One region of the Liquorilactobacillus nagelii DSM 13675 genome, then DNA from elsewhere that is predicted to be linked to it. Evidence: predicted binding sites of a transcription regulator. Region 1 holds the regulator's gene; each other region holds the start of a gene.
What was found. The regulator Rex, encoded in region 1, represses fermentation and respiration genes when NADH is low (regulators of the CRP and FNR family bind a similar motif). The targets are predictions, from matches to a motif close to TTGTGAANTANTTCACAA.
Positions count from the first base shown of each region.

Region 2: a site for Rex is predicted at 2,177-2,194, ahead of G6O73_RS06820 (class II fumarate hydratase). Genes of this name have one in related genera too.
Region 3: a site for Rex is predicted at 3,317-3,334, ahead of G6O73_RS11720 (NAD(P)-dependent alcohol dehydrogenase). Genes of this name have one in related genera too.

Region 1 covers NZ_CP049304.1:1,506,955-1,514,486, forward strand. The annotation lists gene G6O73_RS07630 (APC family permease) at 1-928, opposite strand, end outside; gene groL (chaperonin GroEL) at 1,522-3,147, opposite strand; gene groES (co-chaperone GroES) at 3,212-3,496, opposite strand; gene G6O73_RS07645 (CPBP family intramembrane glutamic endopeptidase) at 3,670-4,305, shown strand; gene G6O73_RS07650 (redox-sensing transcriptional repressor Rex) at 4,342-4,992, opposite strand; gene G6O73_RS07655 (ABC-F family ATP-binding cassette domain-containing protein) at 5,228-7,180, shown strand; partial or broken gene G6O73_RS07660 (group II intron reverse transcriptase/maturase) at 7,393-7,532, opposite strand, start outside.
Region 2 covers NZ_CP049304.1:1,331,328-1,338,859, reverse strand. The annotation lists partial or broken gene brnQ (branched-chain amino acid transport system II carrier protein) at 1-1,023, shown strand, start outside; gene G6O73_RS06825 (LysR substrate-binding domain-containing protein) at 1,055-1,948, opposite strand; gene G6O73_RS06820 (class II fumarate hydratase) at 2,232-3,617, shown strand; gene G6O73_RS06815 (flavocytochrome c) at 3,648-5,063, shown strand; partial or broken gene G6O73_RS06810 (anion permease) at 5,373-6,765, shown strand; gene G6O73_RS06805 (zinc-binding alcohol dehydrogenase family protein) at 6,928-7,532, opposite strand, start outside.
Region 3 covers NZ_CP049304.1:2,352,971-2,360,502, forward strand. The annotation lists gene G6O73_RS11705 (PTS fructose transporter subunit IIABC) at 1-255, shown strand, start outside; gene G6O73_RS11710 (MurR/RpiR family transcriptional regulator) at 310-1,149, shown strand; gene G6O73_RS11715 (GNAT family N-acetyltransferase) at 1,262-1,789, shown strand; gene G6O73_RS11720 (NAD(P)-dependent alcohol dehydrogenase) at 1,949-3,076, opposite strand; gene G6O73_RS11725 (phosphatidylglycerophosphatase A family protein) at 3,492-3,995, shown strand; gene yjeM (glutamate/gamma-aminobutyrate family transporter YjeM) at 4,146-5,645, shown strand; gene G6O73_RS11735 (5-methyltetrahydropteroyltriglutamate--homocysteine S-methyltransferase) at 6,060-7,190, shown strand.

The sequences.
Region 1 (7,532 bases):
AAATTAACGCCGTTGAAAATTGCAATAAGTAGTAGAAAATCCCCTTACCAAAAACTGCTGAACCAATTTGAGACAAAACCGTTTCATCCGGATTCGGCATTACACCCAAATAATAACTCAGAAAAGTAACTCCAATTAAAAACATTCCTAATAAAGCTGCCATAATCGCCAAGGTATTTGCTGCATTCTTTCGACGTGGTTTTCTAAAATTTGGTACCGCATTACTAATGGCCTCAACACCTGTTAAGGAAGATGAACCTGCAGAAAAAGCCCTTAAAAATAAAATCAACGTCATCCCCGGGACAGCACTACCAACCGGTGCTGCTGCATGATAAGTTAATTTACCCGTAGCAATGTTGAATAGTCCCCAGCCTAACATTCCCAGTAAAACGATAACAAAAGTGTAAACTGGCAAGGTTAGAAACGAAGCAGAATCTTTCATGCCCCGTAAATTCAAAGTCATAATAAACAAAACGATAAAAATGGCAATTCCGATACTGTATGGACGCAACAATGGAATTGCCGAAGTAATTGCCTCTGTTCCAGATGTCACTGAAACAGCTACAGTCAGCATGTAATCAACTAGTAAAGATCCTCCGGCAATTAAACCAATTGAAGTACCCCAGTTCTTAGTTGCAACAACATAGGCGCCCCCACCAGAAGGATAAGCATTAATAATTTGCCGGTACGACATTGTAATTGCAAACAATAAAATCAACACAATGCCCACAGCTGGCAAAGCATACCAAGTTGCTGCTGCAGATAGAACAAATAAAACCGTTGTAATCTGTTCAGTCCCATATGCTACTGAAGACAGCGCATCCGAAGATAATAAAGCCAATGCTTTAAATTTTGTCAGCGATTGGCCACCCGCATCAGTTGTTTTAAGAGGTCTTCCAATTAGTAACCGTTTTAAATAACGCCACATTTCTATTTCTCCTTTGACGCAATTAATCAAGACTACAAATTTACAAACCAATAACTTGTAAATAGTTGTTTTTACGTCTTTATCAATCTATCATATTTTTAGAAAGCCTGCAGCTTTCGCTGTTTCGTATTTTACTTTACTCAACATTATAACTCTTTTTAAATCTGACAATGATTTCAATATCATGACATAAAAAAACCGATTAAGCAAGTCAAAAAAGATAAGAGCTGTAGTAAAACTTAAAAGTTTTACTACAGCTCTATCATATATTAATGTCTAATTAACAGACATTCATTCCCAAAGATTCGGAAATTGTGAAAATTGCACCTAAAACAATTTGCTTAGATACAGTGACTGCATAATTACTAAGCCCCTAGAGTCCATATGTTGCCTGACAGACTAAATATTTACAACAAGGCTATAACATATAATTACTTTACTTCTTAATTCATCAGCAACAAACAAATTATGGTTTTTGATAAGGATTGTCGAAACGGAGTATTAAGAAGTTTTGGTATCCAATTACCTAATTAAAATCAGAAAACTTATATCCTAACTTTCCTTAAAAATAATTGTTTTCTAAACCAGTTGGTTTACATCATACCGCCCATGTTTGGTCCTGGAGCCGGAGCAGCTGGAGCAGCTTTTGGTTCTGGCTTTTCAGCAACAACAGCTTCGGTAGTTAACAATAAGGCAGAAACACTAGCAGCATTTTGCAAAGCTGAACGAGTTACCTTAGTCGGGTCAACGATTCCAGCATCTACCATATCTTCCCACTTATCTTCAGCAGCATTATAACCAACACCTGGTTTTTCAGACTTCAATTTTTCAACAATAACTGAACCTTCAAGCCCAGCATTTTCGGCAATCTGACGAACTGGTTCTTCTAATGCACGTTTAACGATATTAATTCCAGTTTGAACGTCACCACTTTCTTTCAAACTAGCAACATCTTTAATAACATTGATCAAAGCTGTACCACCACCGGCTACAAAGCCTTCTTGAACAGCAGCACGAGTAGCGTTCAAAGCATCTTCAATGCGATATTTACGTTCTTTCAGTTCTGTTTCAGTTGCAGCACCAACTTTAACAACTGCAACACCACCAGCTAATTTAGCTAAGCGTTCTTGTAATTTTTCGCGATCAAAGTCAGATGTAGTTTCAGCAATCTGTTTTTTAATTGTCTGAACACGTTCTGCAATCTGAGCTTTATCTCCAGCACCTTCAACAATTGTGGTCTTTTCTTTAGTAATTGTAATTTTACCAGCTGAACCAAGTTGGTCAATTTTAGTATCTTTTAATTGAAGACCTAAATCATCTGTAATCACAGTAGCACCTGTCAATGTAGCAATATCTTGCAACATTTCTTTACGACGATCGCCAAATCCAGGAGCTTTAACAGCTACAACATTGAAAGTCCCACGAATTTTGTTTAAAACAAGTGTTGGCAAAGCTTCACCATCAACATCGTCCGCAATAATTAACAGTGGACGACCTTGTTCAACAATTGATTGTAATAAATTCAGAACTTCTTGGATGTTAGAAATCTTTTTGTCAGTAATCAAAACATAAGGATTGTCAAGATCAGCTTCCATTTTATCATTATCAGTTACCATGTACTGTGATAAATAGCCACGATCAAACTGCATTCCTTCAACAACATCTAATGAAGTATCAATACCTTTTGATTCTTCAATTGTAATAACTCCATCATTACCAACTTTTTCCATTGCATCAGCAATTAACTTGCCAACTTCCTCATTCGCAGAAGAAATTGATGCAATTTGTGCAATATCACTTTTTGATTCAACTTTATGTGACATTTCGCGTAATGCATCAACCGCTTTTTTAGTAGCCAATTCAATTCCCCGACGAATGCCAACTGGATTAGCACCAGCTGTAACATTTTTCATTCCTTCTGTCACAATTGCCTGTGCCAAAACTGTAGCGGTTGTAGTTCCATCACCTGCAACGTCATTAGTCTTTGATGCTACTTCAGAAACTAATTTTGCGCCCATATTTTCAAAATGATCTGCTAATTCAACTGCTTTAGCAATTGTGACACCATCGTTAGTAATTGTTGGAGAACCATATGATTGCTCTAAAACAACATTTCTTCCTTTTGGTCCTAAAGTTGATTTAACGGTATTAGCTAGTTTATCAACCCCAGCAAGTAATTTTGTCCGTGCATCTTCAGAAAATTTAACTTCTTTTGCCATTAAAAATTCACCTCATCATCAAAATTTAAATAAAAACAATTTTTTGAATCATATTAAAATTAAACTATTCAACGATAGCAACAATATCCTTTTCGTGCACAACCAAATATTGCTTACTTTCATATTTAACTTCAGTGCCTGCATATTTGTCAAAGATAACCAAATCATTTGGCTTAACCGACAAAGCTACCTTTTCTCCGTTATCCAGTACACGACCATCGCCTACTGCAACAATTTTGCCAGTTTGTGGTTTTTCCTGAGCATTACTTGCTAGGACAATTCCACCGACTGTCTTTTCCTCATCTTTTTGAACTTCTAAAATAACGCGATCTCCTAAAGGTTTAAGCACTCTGTATCCCTCCAATATTAGTTATGTTTTAGCACTCAGTATCTCTAAGTGCTAACCACAGTTATTACTATAATCAATTTGTGCTTTAATTGCAAGTGATTTATCACTCGAACATTGCAACTGCTAAATTATGGTATAATGACCAAAGTAATTCAGCTAAGGAGGGCCGTTTAATGGCGTTGAAAAAAAATTCCATGTGGCTATTAATTAGCTACCTAATCGTTTCAATCTGCTCAACAATTATCGATCATTACTTTAGAACTAGTTCCAGCCTTTACTATTTATTAACTATTATCGGTGTAACGGGAAGCATTGCAATGTATTTTATCAATCGGCAATTTGCAACTTATCAAAATTGGTTAGAAAAAAAATCAGTTTCGCAGCAGCAAAACTTAATCTTAGGTTTTGGTGGAGCCGTTCTTCTTTTAGCCACTCAACAACTTTGTTTTTGGTTAGAAAACTTAATTCTGCACCAAACTGATGCTTCACAAAACACAGCTGCTATGCTAGCTATTATCAAACATTACCCGATTTATTTATTATATGTGCTCATTGCTGCTCCAATTATGGAAGAATTAGTATTTCGTAAAGTGCTTTTTGGTAATTTAGTGACCCTCACCAGTCCTTTTATAGCTGGTATTATCTCATGCCTGCTTTTTAGTATTGTCCATGCTGATGGTCATTTTCTTACTTATGCAGCTATTGGTGGAATGTTATGCTGGATTTATGCCAAAAGTGGTCGAGTACAAACTTCGATGATTGCTCACATGGTGATGAACTTAATAATTGTCATGCTTAGTTTCAAATAAAAAAGCAGTCCGCTCACTTGCGGCTGCTTTGACTAATTAGGCATCATTTTCCTTATGTGAGCCAAATTTATCTAAGAAATAAATTAAGGTCTGCAATTCATTGGTTAGATCAACATTTTGAACACGAACAGTACTTGGAACTGTAATTCTTAATGGCGTAAAATTCAAAATTCCCTTAACACCAACTTCTACCAACTCATTAGTAGCTTCTTGAGCAACTGGTGCTGGTACTGTCAAAATAACAATTTCAATTTGCTGAACCGTAAGCTGTTCTTTCATATCATCCATATGATAAACTGGAACGCCGCTTTGAATTGTACCAGTGATATCTTCATTGATGTCGAAAGCTGCACTGATACGCACATTGTTGCTCTGGTGAAAATTATAATTTAACAATGCATGACCCAAATTGCCAACGCCAATTAGAGCTACATTGGTTAACTTATCTTGCTTTAAAGTTTTCCGAAAAAAGGCCAACAGACTTTCAACATCGTACCCATAGCCCCGCTTTCCAAGAGCACCAAAATACGAAAAGTCGCGCCGAATTGTTGCAGAATCAACCTTAACTGCATCAGCTAATTCGGTTGAAGATACACGCTGTTTACCCGCATCTGACAAAAAATGCAGGTAACGATAATAAATCGGCAATCGTTTAGCCGTTGCATGTGGAATTTTATTACTTGCCATAATTTTTCTCCTTTCAAGAGATTAATGATTTTTTTGATAAATTTAACAACTGTCTTGTTAAATAAAAAAGCTCAACCACCATTTTTCACAATTTACAAAACAAAGTATTGTTTATTTTTTCCTTAACTATGCTACACTAATTTTGTTTCGTATGCAATCAGAAGACTAGCTTTTTTTAATAATTCACAAGCTTTTAGAAACCAGCTTCACAAATTACTCTGAGGAAGTGATTTAATTGATTTTACTACAAGTCCAACACGTTGCTCGACTGTTTGGAGCAGATGTCCTTTTTAAAAATATTGATTTAGACATCCAAGAAAATTCACGAATTGCCTTGGTTGGCCGAAATGGTGTTGGCAAATCAACTTTATTAAAAATAATAATGGACCAACAACCAGCGGATCAAGGCCAAATAACGCGCGCAAAAAATTTGACAATTGGTTATCTTGCTCAAGATACCGGTTTAGTCTCAGCTAACACAATTTATGAAGAAATGTTAACTGTTTTTGAGCCCTTACGAAAAATGGAAGAAAAGATTCACCAACTTGAAAACAAAATCGCTAGTGATTCACAGAAAGTTAATTCAAAAGAATATCAACGTTTGTTGGCACAATACGATCAAATGCAACACGATTTTAAGGAAAATAACGGCTATGGCTATCAAGCAGAAATTCGTTCAGTCTTACATGGATTTAAATTTGATGAAAAAGATTATCAGCAAAAAATTAATAGCCTTTCTGGCGGGCAAAAAACTCGATTGGCTTTAGCAAAGCTTTTATTGGAAAAAAGAGACTTGCTAATTCTCGATGAACCAACCAACCATCTGGATATTGAGACACTCAATTGGTTGGAAAATTATCTTCAAGGATATACTGGCGCTTTATTGCTAGTTTCTCATGATCGCTATTTTCTTGATAAAATTGCGCAAGATGTCTATGAATTAACTCCAACGGCTGCTATCCATTATAGCGGAAACTATTCGGCTTATATCAAAAAAAAGCAATTGCGCTTACAGCTGCAGCAAAAAGCCTATGAAAAGCAACAAGAGAAAATTGACAAATTAGAAGATTTCGTCAAAAAAAATATCGTCCGAGCTTCAACCACTAAACGCGCCCAAAGTCGTCGTAAACAATTAGAAAAAATTGAGCGTCTAGATAAGCCTCAAGGTCAACAACAAGGGCCACACTTTGCTTTTACTGCTGAACACCCAAGTGGCAATATCGTCTTGAATGTCAATGAGGCTTATATTGGTTACCAAAATCACGCAATTGCTGGCCCGATTAATATTGAGCTTCGACGAAACCAAATTATGGCAATTGTCGGTCCTAATGGGATCGGAAAATCGACTTTTCTAAAAAGTATTCTAGGGAAAATTCCATTTATTTCTGGGAGCAGTCAATTTGGAGCACAAGTTGATGTTGGTTATTATGATCAAGAATTACATAACCTAACTCCTAACAAAAGTGTTTTAAATGAGGTCTGGGATGATCATCCGACCATGCCAGAAAAAGACATTCGCTCGATTTTGGGAAGCTTTTTATTTCGCGGTTCCGATGTTGCTAAGATTGTTAGCCAGCTGTCTGGCGGTGAAAAAGCTCGTTTGTTGTTAACTAAGCTTGCTCTGAACCACCATAATTTTATTTTGTTTGACGAGCCAACAAACCACTTAGACATTGAAAGCAAAGAAGTCCTTGAACAAGCATTACTTAAATTTGATGGTACAGTTCTATTTGTTTCTCATGATCGATACTTTATCAACAAAGTTGCCTCTCAGGTTATTGAACTTAGTGAACAAGGAAGTCAACTATTCTTAGGCGATTATGATTATTACCTAACCAAAAAAGCCGAGCAGCATTTACTAGCTGAAGAAATAAAAGCAGATGAGTCTCAAAACCTAGCGAAGAAAAGCTCTCAAACTTCAACATCTGCAACTAATTATCAGCAAAACAAAAAACTGCAGCGAGAAAAGAGAAAATTAGAACGTGACGTTGCGAAGCTTGAAAAGCAACTAGAAGACTTAGATGTTATCGCTAACTCGATTCAACAGGCAATGTCAGCACCTGAAAACTATACTGATCCAACCAAAATCAAACAACTGCAAGAACAATTAACTGAGAATCAACAACAACAACAACAAACTGAAACAGAGTGGGAAACCACGGCTGCTAAACTCGAAAAGTTTGAATAATAAAGAAAAGATGCTGAAAAAAACTATTAACCAGTCAATTAGCAGAAGGCGAGTCATCCGACCTCTCATACCATCGCCGTATATGGCGGTTCAATAACCTAAGCACTCTGAATTTGCTGGAGAGTTTTGGACATATTTGTCAGTCCAAGGCTCTCCAGCTTTTCATTCGTAGTTGTATTTCAATACACTTGTGTGGGCTGTATACCAAGAACATTTATGACCCCACTAACTAGCTTCAATAACCATGGATCCTGAACATACTGACTAATAAATTTCATCCTTAGATCATGATTGACTGTATCGAAGTAAGCCTTTAAATCAAGGTAAATCACTTGCCGAATGGCATCATGAG
Region 2 (7,532 bases), 180 kb from region 1:
CTCCAAGTCGTCAGAACATCTTGGTTTATTGATTTTTTCATTTGTTTTTTTTGCTCTGGCGTTTTGTCTTTCTTATCAAGAAAATAATTTGCTTAGAAATGTTGGCAAGGTTTTAAATCCGCTTTTTTGGGGACTGCTCTTTTTAGTTTTTTTAGTTGCTTTTAGCAATCCATTAGGACAAGTTGCGACTGCACCAGTAACTAAAGTGTACCTGACCAGTCCATTTACGAACGGCTTTTTGGAGGGCTACAATACGGATGGATGCTTTGGCTGGATTGGCGTTTGGGGTGACAGTCGTATCGGCTGTTCGTGAGATGGGCAAGAAAAAGTCTAGTTCTATTGCTTTAGCAACTGCTCGAGCAGGTTTTTTTTCAATGACAGCGATTGGGCTAATTTATGTCTTACTGATTTTAGTTGGTTCAATGTCGCTAGGAAAGTTTAAATTATCAGCAGATGGTGGAGTGGTTTTCACACAAATTGTAAATTTCTACGCCGGTCGTTTTGGGCAAGCTTTTCTAGCTTTTTTACTAACTTTAACCTGTTTAACGACAGCAGTTGGATTAGTTGCTGCTTTTGCCCAAGACTTTCACAAGCATTTTCCAAAAGTCAGTTACCATGCCTGGTTGGGACTTAGCTGTGGAGCTTCATTTTTAACGGCTAATTTTGGTTTAGATCAAATCATTGCTTGGTCGGTGCCCTTGTTGATGTTCCTTTATCCTTTAGCTATGGTATTAATTGTTTTATCAATTACTCACCATTTTTAAACGAGATCCTAAAGTTTATTTTTGGACGGTAATTTTCGCGATTGTGCCAGCTTTCTTTGATATGATAGCCGCTTTTCCAGCTGTGGTCAGTCAAAGTCATTTTGGTTTAGCAATTACCAATCTACAACATCAGTACTTACCACTGGCTAATGTGGGACTTGATTGGTTGGTTCCAGCATTAGTTGGGCTTGGAATAGGATTATGTTTAGTTGGGGTTAAAAGTTATTTTCTAGCTGGTTCAACACAGCAAACACGTTAACAAGTTGAAAAATGACGTAATCTTTTAAAGATTACGCCATTTTTTGTTTGAGGAGTAATAATTTTTCGATGAATTTTTTTTCGGATTCATCGGGTAAATAATTTTTTCGCGTAACAACGGAAATGTTGAATTTTTCTGGTAAAGCCGGGACAATTTTCGTTAATGAAAGTTGGTCGTGTTGGTTGACGGCATCACCTACTAACAGTCCAATTCCGGCATTTCTAGCAACTAGTTTCTTCAAAGTCGAGATGCTTTGAGTTTCAAAAACGACCTTAGGTTTGAAATGTGCTTGGTGAGAATAGAGTCGCAATAATTCTTCGTGGATAAATTTACCATTAAGCGAAATAAAAGATTCATTTTTAAGTTGCTGAAAATCAACAGTTGATTTAGTTGCTAACCAATGGTCAACTGCCGAGATAATGTAGAAATTTCGGCTACCAAGAAAATCAATCTTGATTCTGTCATTTTTAACAGGTAGCAGAGTTGCTAATAAAGCAATATCAATTTTACCACCTAGTAAATCGTTTAATAACTGTTGTGAGCCAGTTTCATCAATTTCTAGATTTTTCAACAAGCCAGTTTGAATAACCTCATTGACAATTTGGGGGAAATATAAACTGCCAATAATTGGTGGCAAACCAAAACGAATTTTATGATTAGCATATTGTTTAATTTCAATTTGTGCTAGGTTAGCATCTTGCAGCATTCGATTAGCATGGCGGTAGAGAATTTCGCCAGCAGGAGTAATCTGAATGATTCCTTTAGAACGATTTCGGAAAACTAAAGTGGCTTGTAAACTGGTCTCTAAACGTTTTATGGCTAAAGTAACCGTGGGTTGTTCAACGTTAAATGCTTTAGCGACTGCAGTAAAAGTTTTCAAGCGATATAAACTGCAAAAGTAGGCGAGATCGTGTAATTTAAGCATGTACTTAACCTCAATTATATGTGAATTTTATAACTTATTTTAGCATGCAACGAAAAAAAATAAAATAAATTTTATTCTGCTGCTAAATTTTTAGACTTGTTTTCTAAAGATACAAGCACGATAATCATTGATTTAAAGCTTTTTTCAATGATATTATAAAATAAATTAATAATCATGGTGGAATTTGACTATAATCTGCTTTTCAGCATATTATTTGATTGTAATTGATTGTGATTTTTTTAACAATAGTTTATTGGATAAGGATAACTTAGGAGGGCATGAAATGACAGCAAAAGATTTTCGCATTGAATCAGATACCTTGGGAGAAGTTAAGATTCCAGCAACTGCTTTATGGGGACCACAAACAGAGCGTAGCCGCAATAATTTTCCTACTGGAAATTATATGCCTTTGCCATTAATTAAGGCTTTATTGCAATTAAAAAAAGCTGCTGCCCAGGCGAACTTGGCTGAAGGCAATTTTGATCAAGTTAAAAGTGAATTAATTACTAAAGCAATTGATCAGTTATTGGCTTTATCAGACAACGAATTAAGGCAAGACTTTCCGTTAAAAGTTTATCAAACTGGTTCGGGTACACAAACGAATATGAATGTTAATGAAGTAGTTGCTAACAAGGCTGCTCAAATTAACAATCAAATTGAAATTTTGCCAAATGATGATGTTAATCGTGGACAAAGTTCAAATGACATTTTTCCAACAGCGATGAATATCACGGCCAGTGAAGCTGTAGCTGCTGTGAAAAAAGCAGCAGAACATTTGATTGCAGAATTAAAAGTTAAGCAGAATAAGTATTGGCGGACTGTCAAAATTGGTCGGACACATTTGCAGGATGCTACACCATTAACATTTGGTCAAGAAGTTAGCGGTTGGGTCAGCATGTTGGAACATGATTTACAATATTTAGAGCAGTTGGAAGGAACTTTGTTCGAATTGGCCATGGGTGGCACTGCGGTTGGCACTGGATTAAATGCTGCCCCGCATTTTGCTGATGATATTGCAGAGAAGATGAGTCAGGTTTATGGAATGCAATTTACAGCTAAGACAAATAAATTTGCTGGTTTAGCAGCTCATTCAGGTTTGAATGTTGTTCATGGTGCGTTTAAAACCTTAGCAGCTGATTTGATGAAAATTGCCAATGACGTTCGTTTCTTAGCGAGTGGTCCACGAGCGGGTTATGATGAATTAAATATTCCAGCCAATGAACCAGGCTCATCAATTATGCCCGGAAAAGTCAATCCGACCCAAGCCGAAGCAATTACTATGGCAGCAGTTCGGGTAATGGGAAATGATGTTGTTGTTGACTTGGCCTCTTCCCAAGGAAATTTTGAAATGAATGTTTACAAACCAGTTCTAATTGATGCTTTCTTGGAATCAGCTGATTTGTTAGCTGGAACGATGACAGGTTTTGCAGATAAAATGATTCATGGTTTAACTGTCAATGCTACACGCATGGAGGAACTGGTTGATAATTCCTTAATGACAGTTACAGCTTTGTCACCGCATATTGGTTATCATGATAGCGCCAAAATTGCTCAGTCAGCTGATCAGGCTGGAACTACTTTAAAAGAAGCAGCAATCAAATCAGGGAAAGTTACTGCTGACCAGTTCGATGAATGGGTTGATCCTTTAAAAATGACTAATATTGACTAAATGGACTTCAATAGTAAGGAGAATTACGCGATGACTAAAAAATTTATTTTTCAGCCGACTTCATTGAAAGAATTAGCAGATCAATATGATCTATTAGTAATTGGTTCTGGTGGAACAGGTCTAACCGCAGCTTTGCAAGCTAAAGAACTTGGAGCAAAAGTTGCAATTTTAGAAAAAATGGCTAAAATCGGCGGCAACACAACTCGAGCTTCTTCAGGAATGAATGCAGCTGAAACTAATGCACAATTACAGCATGGAATTATTGACAGTTATCAGGAATTTTATCAAGATACTTACCGTGGTGGTGGTAGATTAAGCAATCCGGAATTATTACAGTATTTTACTTCGCATGCCGCTTTATCAATTAATTGGTTGGCAACAGAAGGGATCGTACTGGATGATTTAACAATTACCGGTGGAATGAAATTGAAACGAACTCATCGTCCAAGCAGTATGGCACCAATTGGTGGTTTCTTGGTCACTGGCTTATTGAAGAAAGTTGCTGAACAGCAGATTCCATTATTCACTAATGTCCATGTTGATCAGTTACTACAAGCAGCTGATACAACAGTCAAGGGAGCACTGGTTACGTTACCAGATGGTTCCAAAAAGAAGTTGACTGCTTCAGCGGTAATTTTAGCAACTGGTGGTTTTGGCGCTAGTCATAAATTATTGCAAAAATTTCGACCAGATTTGGCTGACTATCAAACAACTAATCAACCTGGAGCAACTGGTGATGGTATTTTATTAGCACAAGCAGCGGGAAGTGGGCTGGTTGATATGGATCAAGTTCAAGTCCATCCTACCGTTCAGCAGGATACAGATCATGCTTACTTAATTGGCGAAGCAGTTCGTGGTGAGGGAGCTATTTTAGTTACAGCTAACGGGCAGCGGTTTGTTAATGAATTGGATACTCGAAAAAATGTGACAGAAGCAATTAATCAATTACCGACCAAAAGTGCGTATTTAATTTTAGATTCAAGAATTCGTGAGCATGTTAAAGCGGTAGATTTTTATGATCAGATTGGTTTGGTAAAGCATGGTGAAACATTAGCTGAATTAGCATCGGAAATTGAAGTCCCGGCTGAAAAATTAGCAGCGACAATCGCGACTTGGAATCAACAAGTTGCTCAACAACATGATGACGACTTTGAGCGTTCAACAGGAATGGATCGTGATATTTCGGTCGGACCATTTCTGGCAATTCATATCGCCCCAGCGGTTCACTATACCATGGGGGGAGTAAGAATTAATGCAAAAGCTCAAGTTTTAAAAGAAAATGGTACGCCATTGAAAGGGTTATTTGCTGGTGGTGAAGTAGCAGGTGGACTGCATGGAAATAATCGAATTGGTGGTAACTCAATTGCTGAAACAGTTATTTTTGGTCGCCAGGCAGGTTTGCAAGCTTGCAAGTATTTAACGAAAATTAAGTCAGAAATCTCTTGATTTGAATTAGGTAGTTAAATGATAAGGACTTTTTACACTTCTTTTCGACAATCCTGATCAAAAACTACGATTTGGGTACAGTTGATGAATTGAGAAGTAAAGCAGTATAGCTTTGGTATAACTATTCAGTCCGTCTGGAAACAACAGACTCTAAGGGTTTGTTAATTAGCACATAAGATATGTTTGGGAGCAGACGCTGCAATTTAAGCAAATTGTGGTCGCTGCACTTTCAGTTGAATTTACACAAATTTTTGACTTCAGTCGGAAGTGGTTGACAAGCGTACTGAATAGCTTGGAGGGGAGCAAAAAATGCTTAAAAAAATTAATTATCGGAAATTCTTATGGCCGGTTGTTATTGGTTTGGTTCTTTGGTTTTTAGCTCCATTGCGACCAGCTGCACTTTCAATTGCAGCTTGGCGGATGTTTGCAATTTTTGTGGCAACCATTACCGATTGGAGCCGTTGCAATTATTGGTTTTGTAGCTGCTACCTTGACGGGGATAGTCGATATCAATACTGCAGTAGCTGGTTTTGGAAATAGTAGTATTTGGTTAATCGCGATGGCTTTCTTTATTTCACGTGGCTTTATCAAAACGGGACTTGGTCGACGAATAGCCTTGAAGTTTGTACAACTTTTTGGAAAACGAACTTTAACCTTGGCATATTCAATCATTGGGGTTGATTTGGTTTTGGCTCCAGCAACTCCTAGTAATACTGCACGAGCTGGTGGAGTAATTTATCCGATTATTCAGTCATTGGCGCAGACTTTTGATTCAGATCCTAAAAAAGGAACTGAACGTAAAATCGGTTCTTTTCTAGTGTTTTCAGAGTTTCATGGAGATGCAATTACTTCAGCAATGTTTTTAACAGCGATGGCAGCTAACCCTTTAGCGCAAACTTTTGCGGCGGCTAAACAGATTGATCTTAGTTGGATGACGTGGTTTTTAGCTGCTTTGGTGCCTGGAATTATTTCTTTGATTTTAATTCCTTTGATAATCTATAAAATGTACCCACCTGAAATCAAGGAAACACCCAATGCAAAAAAGTGGGCTGATCAAGAATTACAACAAATGGGAAGAGTTTCGACGGCTGAAAAAATTATGAGTTTGATTTTTTTGATTGCTTTATTGTTATGGGTTACTGGAACAGTTACTGGAATTGATGCGACATTAACCGCTTTTATCGCTTTAGGTTTACTGTTATTAACCGGTGTCTTGGAGTGGCAGGATGTTTTACATGAAACCGGTGCATGGAATACACTGACTTGGTTTTCTGTTTTGGTAATGATGGCAACCGAGCTAAATAAATTGGGCTTTATTCCATGGCTGAGCAAGACAATTGCAGGTGAGCTGAAAGGCTTTAGTTGGTTTGTCGTATTAGTAATTTTGATTATCACTTATTTTTACAGTCATTATTTGTTTGCTAGTTCAACTGCGCATGTTAGTGCAATGTATGCAGCAATGCTGGGAGTTGCCTTAGCGGCTGGTGTTCCAGGAACTTTGGCGGCATTAATGCTAGGATTTTTTGGCAATCTTTTTGCCTCGACTACGCATTATTCATCTGGACCAGCACCGATTTATTTCGGATCTGGTTATGTTAAACAAACAGATTGGTGGCGGATGAACTTTATTTTAGGTTTAGTTTATATTGTCCTTTGGTTATCTATCGGAACTATTTGGACCAAAATTTTAGGCATTTGGTAAAAATATTAACAATAAAAAGAGTACGAGGTGAAATCCTCGTACTCTTTTTAGCTCCCAATACTAAAATATACGGTCAAAGATAACCATAAGCTAGACAAAATATTAACCTCGGATTATCAGGCCTTCAAGGATAAGATTTGCTATTTAATCGTTTAAAAAAGTTTAGCTGTGATGATTACTGACAACTACTTTACCAATCATTTGATTGCTTTCAACTAATTGATGAGCTTTTTTAAGATTGGTTACATTAATGGGCGAAAGTTCTGTGGTTAGTGTGCTTTGCAGTTTCTTTTGATCTAGCAAGTTTGCTATTTTTTCTAAAATTTGATGTTGACTGATTAAATCAGCTGTTTGGTAGTAGGATTTGCTGAACATCCATTCCCACGCAAATTTTACTCGTTTACGCGTTATTTTTTTTAAATCAACTGGCTGACGGTTCTCAGTAATTGAAACAATTTTTCCACCGGGTTTGATTAAATCAGCCATTTCATTCCAATGGCCATCAAGGTCGTTGAGTTCTAAAATATAGTCAACTGTCGCAAATCCTAATTTTTGGACTTCTTTAACCAAATTATTACGGTGATTGACGGTTAAATCAGCTCCGTGACGCAATGTCCAGTCAATACTTTCTGACCTTGAAGCACTCGCAATTACAGTTAATCCACTTTGATGAGCTAATTGAGTAGCGATCGACCCGACACCACCGGCACCATTGATAATTAAAATTACAGCTGCTTGATTGGTTGATTTTTGCGGCTGAATTTCTA
Region 3 (7,532 bases), 850 kb from region 1:
ACAGAAGGAGCAATTCCATTTGCAATTGCTGATCCCGTAAGAGTGATTGGTTCTTGTATTGTTGGTTCAGTAATCGGCGGCGGCTTAACCCAATTATGGAAAGTAAGTGTACCAGCGCCTCATGGAGGTTTGTGGGTAGTTTTGCTTATGCATAATCCAATGTACTTTATCTTAGCTTTGATAATTGGAGCGCTTGTAGCTGGCACGATTTATGGTATTTGGAAACCCAAAAAAGCAGTGGCTTTTGATAAATAGATGATATTATATAAGTAATTCTATTCTAAGCAGTTGTTTGGAGGGTAAAGTTTAATGAGTAGTGAAAATGTAATTGATATGATCTATAGTAATCTGAGTGCAATGACCCAAACTGATAAAAAAATTGCTCAAAGTATTTTGAAAAATCCTGGAGATGCAGTCAATTATACAATTTCAGAACTAGCCAGTAAGTCGTCTGTCAGTGAAGCTTCAGTTTCTCGGTTTTGTAAAAATCTCCAGTTAACGGGGTTTCATCAATTAAAGATTGAATTAGCTAAAGTATCTGATGATGAATCAAGTTATTATAAAGTTGTTAATATTGATAATATTCAGCAAGCAATAACTAACATTAAAGATAATAAGAATTCAGAAATTTCAAACACTTTAGCCAGTATTGATACCTCAACGATAAAAAAAGTAATGAAATTAATTGAAAGTTCTAGAATTTTCCAAATCGCTGCTGAGGGGAATACCTTTCCAGTAGTTGAAGATGCATCTTACCGTTTTAATCAAATTGGTATTTTAACAATTTGTTCGGAATCTTGGGAAACATCCATTGGTCAAACATTAAATTTGGCAAGTGATGACGTACTAATGGTTATCTCTAATTCAGGTGAATCGAAGCGGCTATTAAAGCAAATAAGGATTGCAAAGAAAAAAGGTATTAAAGTTATTGCTATCACAAATCGAAATGATTCACCAATTGCGTTAGAAGCAGACTACCATTTGCGAACAGCTGTTAGACAAAAAGTATTACAATCGGAATATTATTTTTCCAGAGTTGCTGCAATGACCGTAGTTGAAACAATTTTTTTACTGCTAATTGCTAAAGATCGTAAGCGATTAAGTCGAATTACGGAACATGAAGCTATTATTTCAGATACGAAGATTTAAATTGAGTAATCAAAAGAAGCCAATTTTATTGATTCGATTAATTTAGTTTTTCAAAGTTGGAAGTAACGGCTAAGACTCAACTGTTGAAGAGGTTTTCTTGAAGGAGTTTGTGATGGATATAAAAATCATAACCAAGGATAATGAAGAGGGGCTGTTGCTGTCCAATAATCCTTTTGCTATTTCAGGTGAATTAGTTGTTAAAAGAAATAGTGATTGTTGGAGCTATGATATAAAAAGGTATTCGCAAGCTAAAGTGCGCCGGCAAACTTTCCCTGATGAAAATTATTCATTAAAAGATGTAAACAATACCGGCTTCGCTTTGGGTGCTTTTGACAATAATCAACCAATTGGCTTGGCAATTTTTCAAGACCAGCGGACTAAGTATTTATACCTCGCCGACTTGAAAGTAAGTAAGAAATATCGTCGAAGGGGCGTTGCAAAGTTATTATTAAATAAAGCAAAAAAATTAGCCGAGGCTCAAAAATATTTGGGCTTTTGGGTGATTGCACAAAATAACAATCTGGGAGCATGCCTTTTTTATCTGAAGTACGGTTTTATCATCGGCGGGCTTGATACAAAAGTATATGATCATTCTTCTCAAGCCGAAAAGCAAAATGTTCATTTTTATTATGATTTCTAGTGATGGTAGATTCGGTAAAAAAGCTTTGAGATAAGGATTTCTAAAACTATTCAGCATATAATCCAAAGCAAGTTAAATAAACTTTCAGGGTCTAAGCCTTGAAAGTTTATTTTTTCTGGAAGTATTAAGCGTTTAAATGCTAGTGGATAGTTTGAAAAATCAAGCTGGTTGGTAGTCAGGGTCAATAATCAGAACCGGTTTGATTACCTCACCTGAGATGGAGGCTTGGTTTGCTTCGTTAATCTGTTCAATTGAATAAAATTTTTCCAAACGATCAAAGGGAAATTTGCCGGCTTGCCAAAATTCAATTAATTCAGGAATAGCTTTTTGTGGAACAGCTTCCCCCATTAAGACTCCTTTAACGGTTTTTTCATATGAGGTCAAATCAGCAAAGGGATGATCAATTTTGAATTCGTGACGCGTCACAGCTAGTGGAGCAAAAACCCCACCAGATGCTAGGGCTTCAAAGGCTTGCTGCATGACCGGAGTTATTCCAGTAGTATCAATAACATAATTTGCACCACCATCAGTTATTTTGCGAATTTCTGCTACTGGGTCACTTTCTTTACTATTAATGACAAAGTCAGCACCAAGACTTTCAGCAAGTTCCAGTCGTTTAGGAACAATATCAACACAGATAACTTTTGAACAACCAGTAATCTTAGCCGCCATTAACGCACCTAAACCGACAGCTCCAGTGCCAAAAATTACTAACGATGAACCAACTTCGGGTTTTAGGCCATTGAAGACTGTACCTGAGCCAGTTACGAAGCCACAGCCTAAGGGTCCAACTTTACGCAAGTCAATTTTTTTATCGATAACGGTTACATTTCGATCGTCAACAATCGTTTCGCTAGCAAAGGATGACTGATTAAAGAGCATTTTAACCGGAGTCCCATCTTCAGTGAAAAAAGGTACAGAATCATCGATTCGAGTTCCTTCCATATTTAAGCGATTCCAATTTACACAAGCCGCAGGACGTCCGTTAAGACAATTTTTACAGTAGCCATCATAATCATAACAAAGAACGACATGATCACCGGGTTTGGTAGAACGAACCGCTCGACCAACTTCGGTAACAATTCCAGCACCTTCATGGCCTAAAACAGCAGGAAAAGGGAATTGGCCACCTTGACCATTGCGGACGGCTTCGTCGGTATGACAAATTCCACTAGCTACCATATGGACACGGACATCGTGTGGAGCTAATTCTTCGGTAATTTGCAGTGTTTTAATTTCAAAATCTTTGTCGGTGCCGGAAAGTACGGCAGCTTTAATTTTTTTCATTAGTAACAACTCCTGATTTTTAAATTAGTTATTACTGATAACGTTATCAATTAATTATTATCTTAAAACAAAATAAAAAGATTGCAAGCTTTATTTTTAAAAGGCTTTCATTAAAAATGTGAAGTATAATGCGAATTTAGTTAAGTAAAAAATTACAGCTGAAAATTAGCGAAAAACTGCACAAATCAGTTCTGTAATAAATAATTGAAAATTTCAATAATTTATTATAATTTCAAAAAATTGTTTTAATTATCACAAGGGTTTTAAAAAATAATAATGTGAAATTTTGAACTAAAAACCAGATATTTAATTAAAATTTAATTTTTGATTGAAATTTAAAAACGATGATTTTTGAAGAAAAAGTGATTTTACTCTAGAATAAGAAATGTAATTATAATCGAAAGGAGTCTTTATAATGAACGATCCAAAATTTAAATATCCTGATAAAGCTTCATATAAATTTGTTACTGATTATTTTAAATCTAAAGGGGTGGAAGCAGAGGACATTGCTTCAATTACTTATAATATCCAACGACAATATGTGCCCGGTCTTGAGATGCAGGAAGTAAGTGATGCAGTTATCGATGTTTTACACAAACGTGAGGTTTTAAATAACGCAATGGTGGGGATTGTTTTAGATCAATTTGCAAGTCAGCACCAATTACCAGAACCACTGCAAAGTATTGTTGAAAATGATAGTGGGGTTTTCGGCGTTGATGAATTGTTGGCAGAAGGCGGGATTTCTGGAATTTATGGCAAAATTGCAACGACAAATTTTGGATATCTAGATAAGGAAAAACATGGGATATTGAAGCAACTTGATCATCCTAGTGAGGGAAATGTGAATACTTTCTTGGATGATATCATTGCCGCGGTTGCTGCAGCTGCAGGAGCAAAAATAGCTCATGCGCATGCTTAGAATTAATTTTTAAATTAAAATTATTCCGTTGAATTTGATTGGCCTAATTAAATTCAGCGGATTTTTATTGACATCTTGGCTAATCATGGTAAGTTAGAAACTATAATTAAATTATGGTTAAATAAGCATGAAAATATTAGGAGAGAAAAGATGCCGATTAGTAAGAAAAAACAGTTGACGCTGCTAAGTGTCCTGTTGATGATTTTTACCTCAACATTCGCTTTTGATAATACCTCAATTGCATATTATACGATGGGATATGCTGGAATTATTTGGTATATCTTAGCAGCATTATTGTTTTTTGTACCCTCAACACTTATGTTTGCTGAGTTTGGAGCAGCCTTGCATGAACAGCCGGGAGGAGTTTTTGCTTGGCTGGAAAATTCATTAGGCCTGAAGTGGGCTTTTATTGGCGGTTTTATTTGGATAGCATCGTGGGTCATATTAATTGTCTCGACCGTTTCTAAAATTTGGATTATGTTATCAACTACTATTAGTGGTTCTGACCAAACAGGCAGTTGGCGGCTGGGTAATCTAACGTCCACACAATTTATTGGTATTATTAGTATTTTATTTTTTGTGTTAGTGACAGCCATTGCCACCCGAGGACTAAAAAAAGTGGCTCATTTAGCAGCAATTGGAGGAATTGCCGCGGCCGTTTTAACTGTCTTCTTTTGTTTAGCCAGTCTAGTATTGCTTGCCAAAAATGGATTTCATTTAGCCGAACCAGTTAAATTACCACAAACATTCATTAAATCACCGCGAGTCGGTTATCAGTCGACCAGTCAGATGATTTCTTTTTTAATCTTTGCGGTTTATGCATATGCTGGGATTGAAGCAATTGGTGGTGTATCTGATCAAATGAAAAATGCCAAAAAGAATTTTCCACTTGCTTTAGGTTTAGGTGCTTTGTTAATTAGTTCTGCATATGCAGTGATAATATTTCTTTGGGGAGCTTCTGCTAATTGGCAAGAAGTCTTTCATCGTTCTGGGGTAAATCTTGGAAATACTACTTACGTTTTAATGAGTAATTTAGGCTATCAATTGGGTCATCAGTTTAATTTAACACCTAAAGCTACTCAAAGTCTTAGCTTTTTCTTTGCACGTTTTGGTTCGTTAGCCATGCTTTTGAGTTATCTAGGCTCTTTTTTTGTAATAGTTTATATGCCAATCAAATCATTCATTTTGGGCACGCCCAAAAAATTATGGCCGAAAGCTTTGCCAAAACTAAATCGCTATAATATGCCGGCTAATGCTATGTGGTGGCAAGCATTGATCGTAGCTTGTTTGATTGGATTAACTTCTTTTGGCAATAAATCAGCAACAGCTTTTTATAATATTTTGACTTTGATGGACAACCTTTCTTCAACTTTGCCCTATCTTTTTTTGGTGACAGCTTTTCCTTTCTTTAAAGCTAACCAGCAGTTGTCTAAGCCATTCGAGTTATTTCATCGAAAAAGTAGTAGTTGGGCAGTAGTTATTTTAGTTGATTGTTTATTACTGTTAGGTGTTGGTTCAACTATGTATTCAGCTGTGGTTGCGCAAAATTATATGGACTTATTTTTAGAGCTAGTTGGACCGGTTCTCTTTGGAATTATTGGATATGCACTTTACTTGCTCTACTGTCGTCGCCGGCAAAATTCAATTTAATTTTTAGGCTTGACAATTAAATAGCATAAGATTAGAATACAAACAACGTTGTTATCTAATTTTAATTAATTGGATCTTTTGAGAAGAAGAGTAGCTGGTGCGTTGTTTTACAGAGAACCTGTGGAAGCTGAGAGCAGGAACTAACAAACTGGTGAAGATGAGCTTTGAAATAGAAATACTTGGTGCAAGCCAAGTATTCGGTAGGAACCGTTAACTTCCCAGATATAATTAAAGTATCGTTGAGGTGTCATTAGACACGAAAAAGGGTGGTACCGCGTTTCGTTCGCCCCTTGTTGATTCGGTTTATACTGGATTGATGAGGGGCTTTTTCTTTTGGTAAAATTTGAAGCTTGGAAATTAGATAGGGCAACGGAAATACATTTAACGGTAAAATTTTGAAAGGTGGAAATTTAGATGACTAATACAACAGCAACCAAATTACATTATGATATTGTTGGTAGTTTTTTACGACCAGCAGAATTAAAAGCGGCACGTGAAAAATTTAAAGCAGGAGAAATTTCTGTGGCTGATTTGCATCAAGCAGAAGATCAAGCGATTGAAGATTTAGTTGCAAAAGAAAAGGCTCACGGATTGAAAGTGGTAACCGATGGAGAATTTCGTCGCAGCTGGTGGCATTTGGATACTTTTTGGGGATTTTCAGGTGTGAAGAAGATTGAAAGACAACAGGGCTATACTTTCCATGATGAAGAAACACGAGCAGAGTCTGCTCAAGTCAGTGGGAAAGTGGCATTTAGTTCAGATCATCCAGATTTAGCAGCCTACAAATTCTTGCATACATTGACTGTAAATGACCCAGAAATTTCAGATCGCCAAAGCATTCCGGCACCAGCACAGTTGTATGCTGAATTAATTCGAGGCGAGAAAAATCGGCAAGCAATTGCAAAATATTATTCGAATGAAGCAGATTTAGTTGCTGATATTGGTCAAGCATATCATGATCTGTTGCTGGCATTATATGATGCTGGTTGTCGGGATGTGAAATTTGATGACTGTACTTGGGGAATGATTGTTGATGACAATTATTGGAAAAATCGTATTCAGGAAGGTTTTAGCCGAGATGAATTAGCTGAAGCCTATCTTAAGGTAAACAATGCTGCATTGGTTGACTTGCCAGAAGACTTACAAGTTACAACTCATGTCTGTCGCGGTAATTATCATTCTACTTGGGCAGCAGCTGGTGGATATGCTCCAATTGCTGATTATCTATTTGCTCGCGAGAATGTCAAATCATTTTATTTGGAATATGATGACAGCCGCTCAGGTGATTTTGCTCCACTAGCAAAAGTTGCAGCTGGCAAAGATGTGGTTTTGGGTCTGGTCACTAGCAAACACCCTGAGCTTGAAGATTCCCAGACATTAATTAAACGGGTTGAAGAAGCCAGTCAATTTGTACCACTGGAACATTTAGCTCTTAGTACCCAGTGTGGTTTTGCTTCAACTGAAGAAGGTAATAAACTGACAGAAAAACAACAGTGGGACAAGATTGAATTAGTAATTGATGTTGCCAACCAAATTTGGAAATAGTTTGTGTTGACATTTGTAAACTAGATTGCTATAATAAAGCTAAATTTGTCAAAGATGAGTAACTGGTTAATGTTTCTTTCAGAGAATCCCAGTAAGCTGAGATGGGATAGTAACGAACCAGTGAAGATGGTCTTACCATAATTTTCTGTAGTGAGTTCGATGAATAAGCGACAGACAGGTGTGCCTGTTATAGCATACAGGTTTTGAATGACCTTTTGAGGATAATCAGGGAGACTTGATTATTAAAAAACGAGTGGTAACGCGAAAACATCGCCTCGTGACTAGTTAAGATTAGTCAGGGGCTTTTTATTTTGGGGAAAGAAGTGACTAGCTATGTGTTGT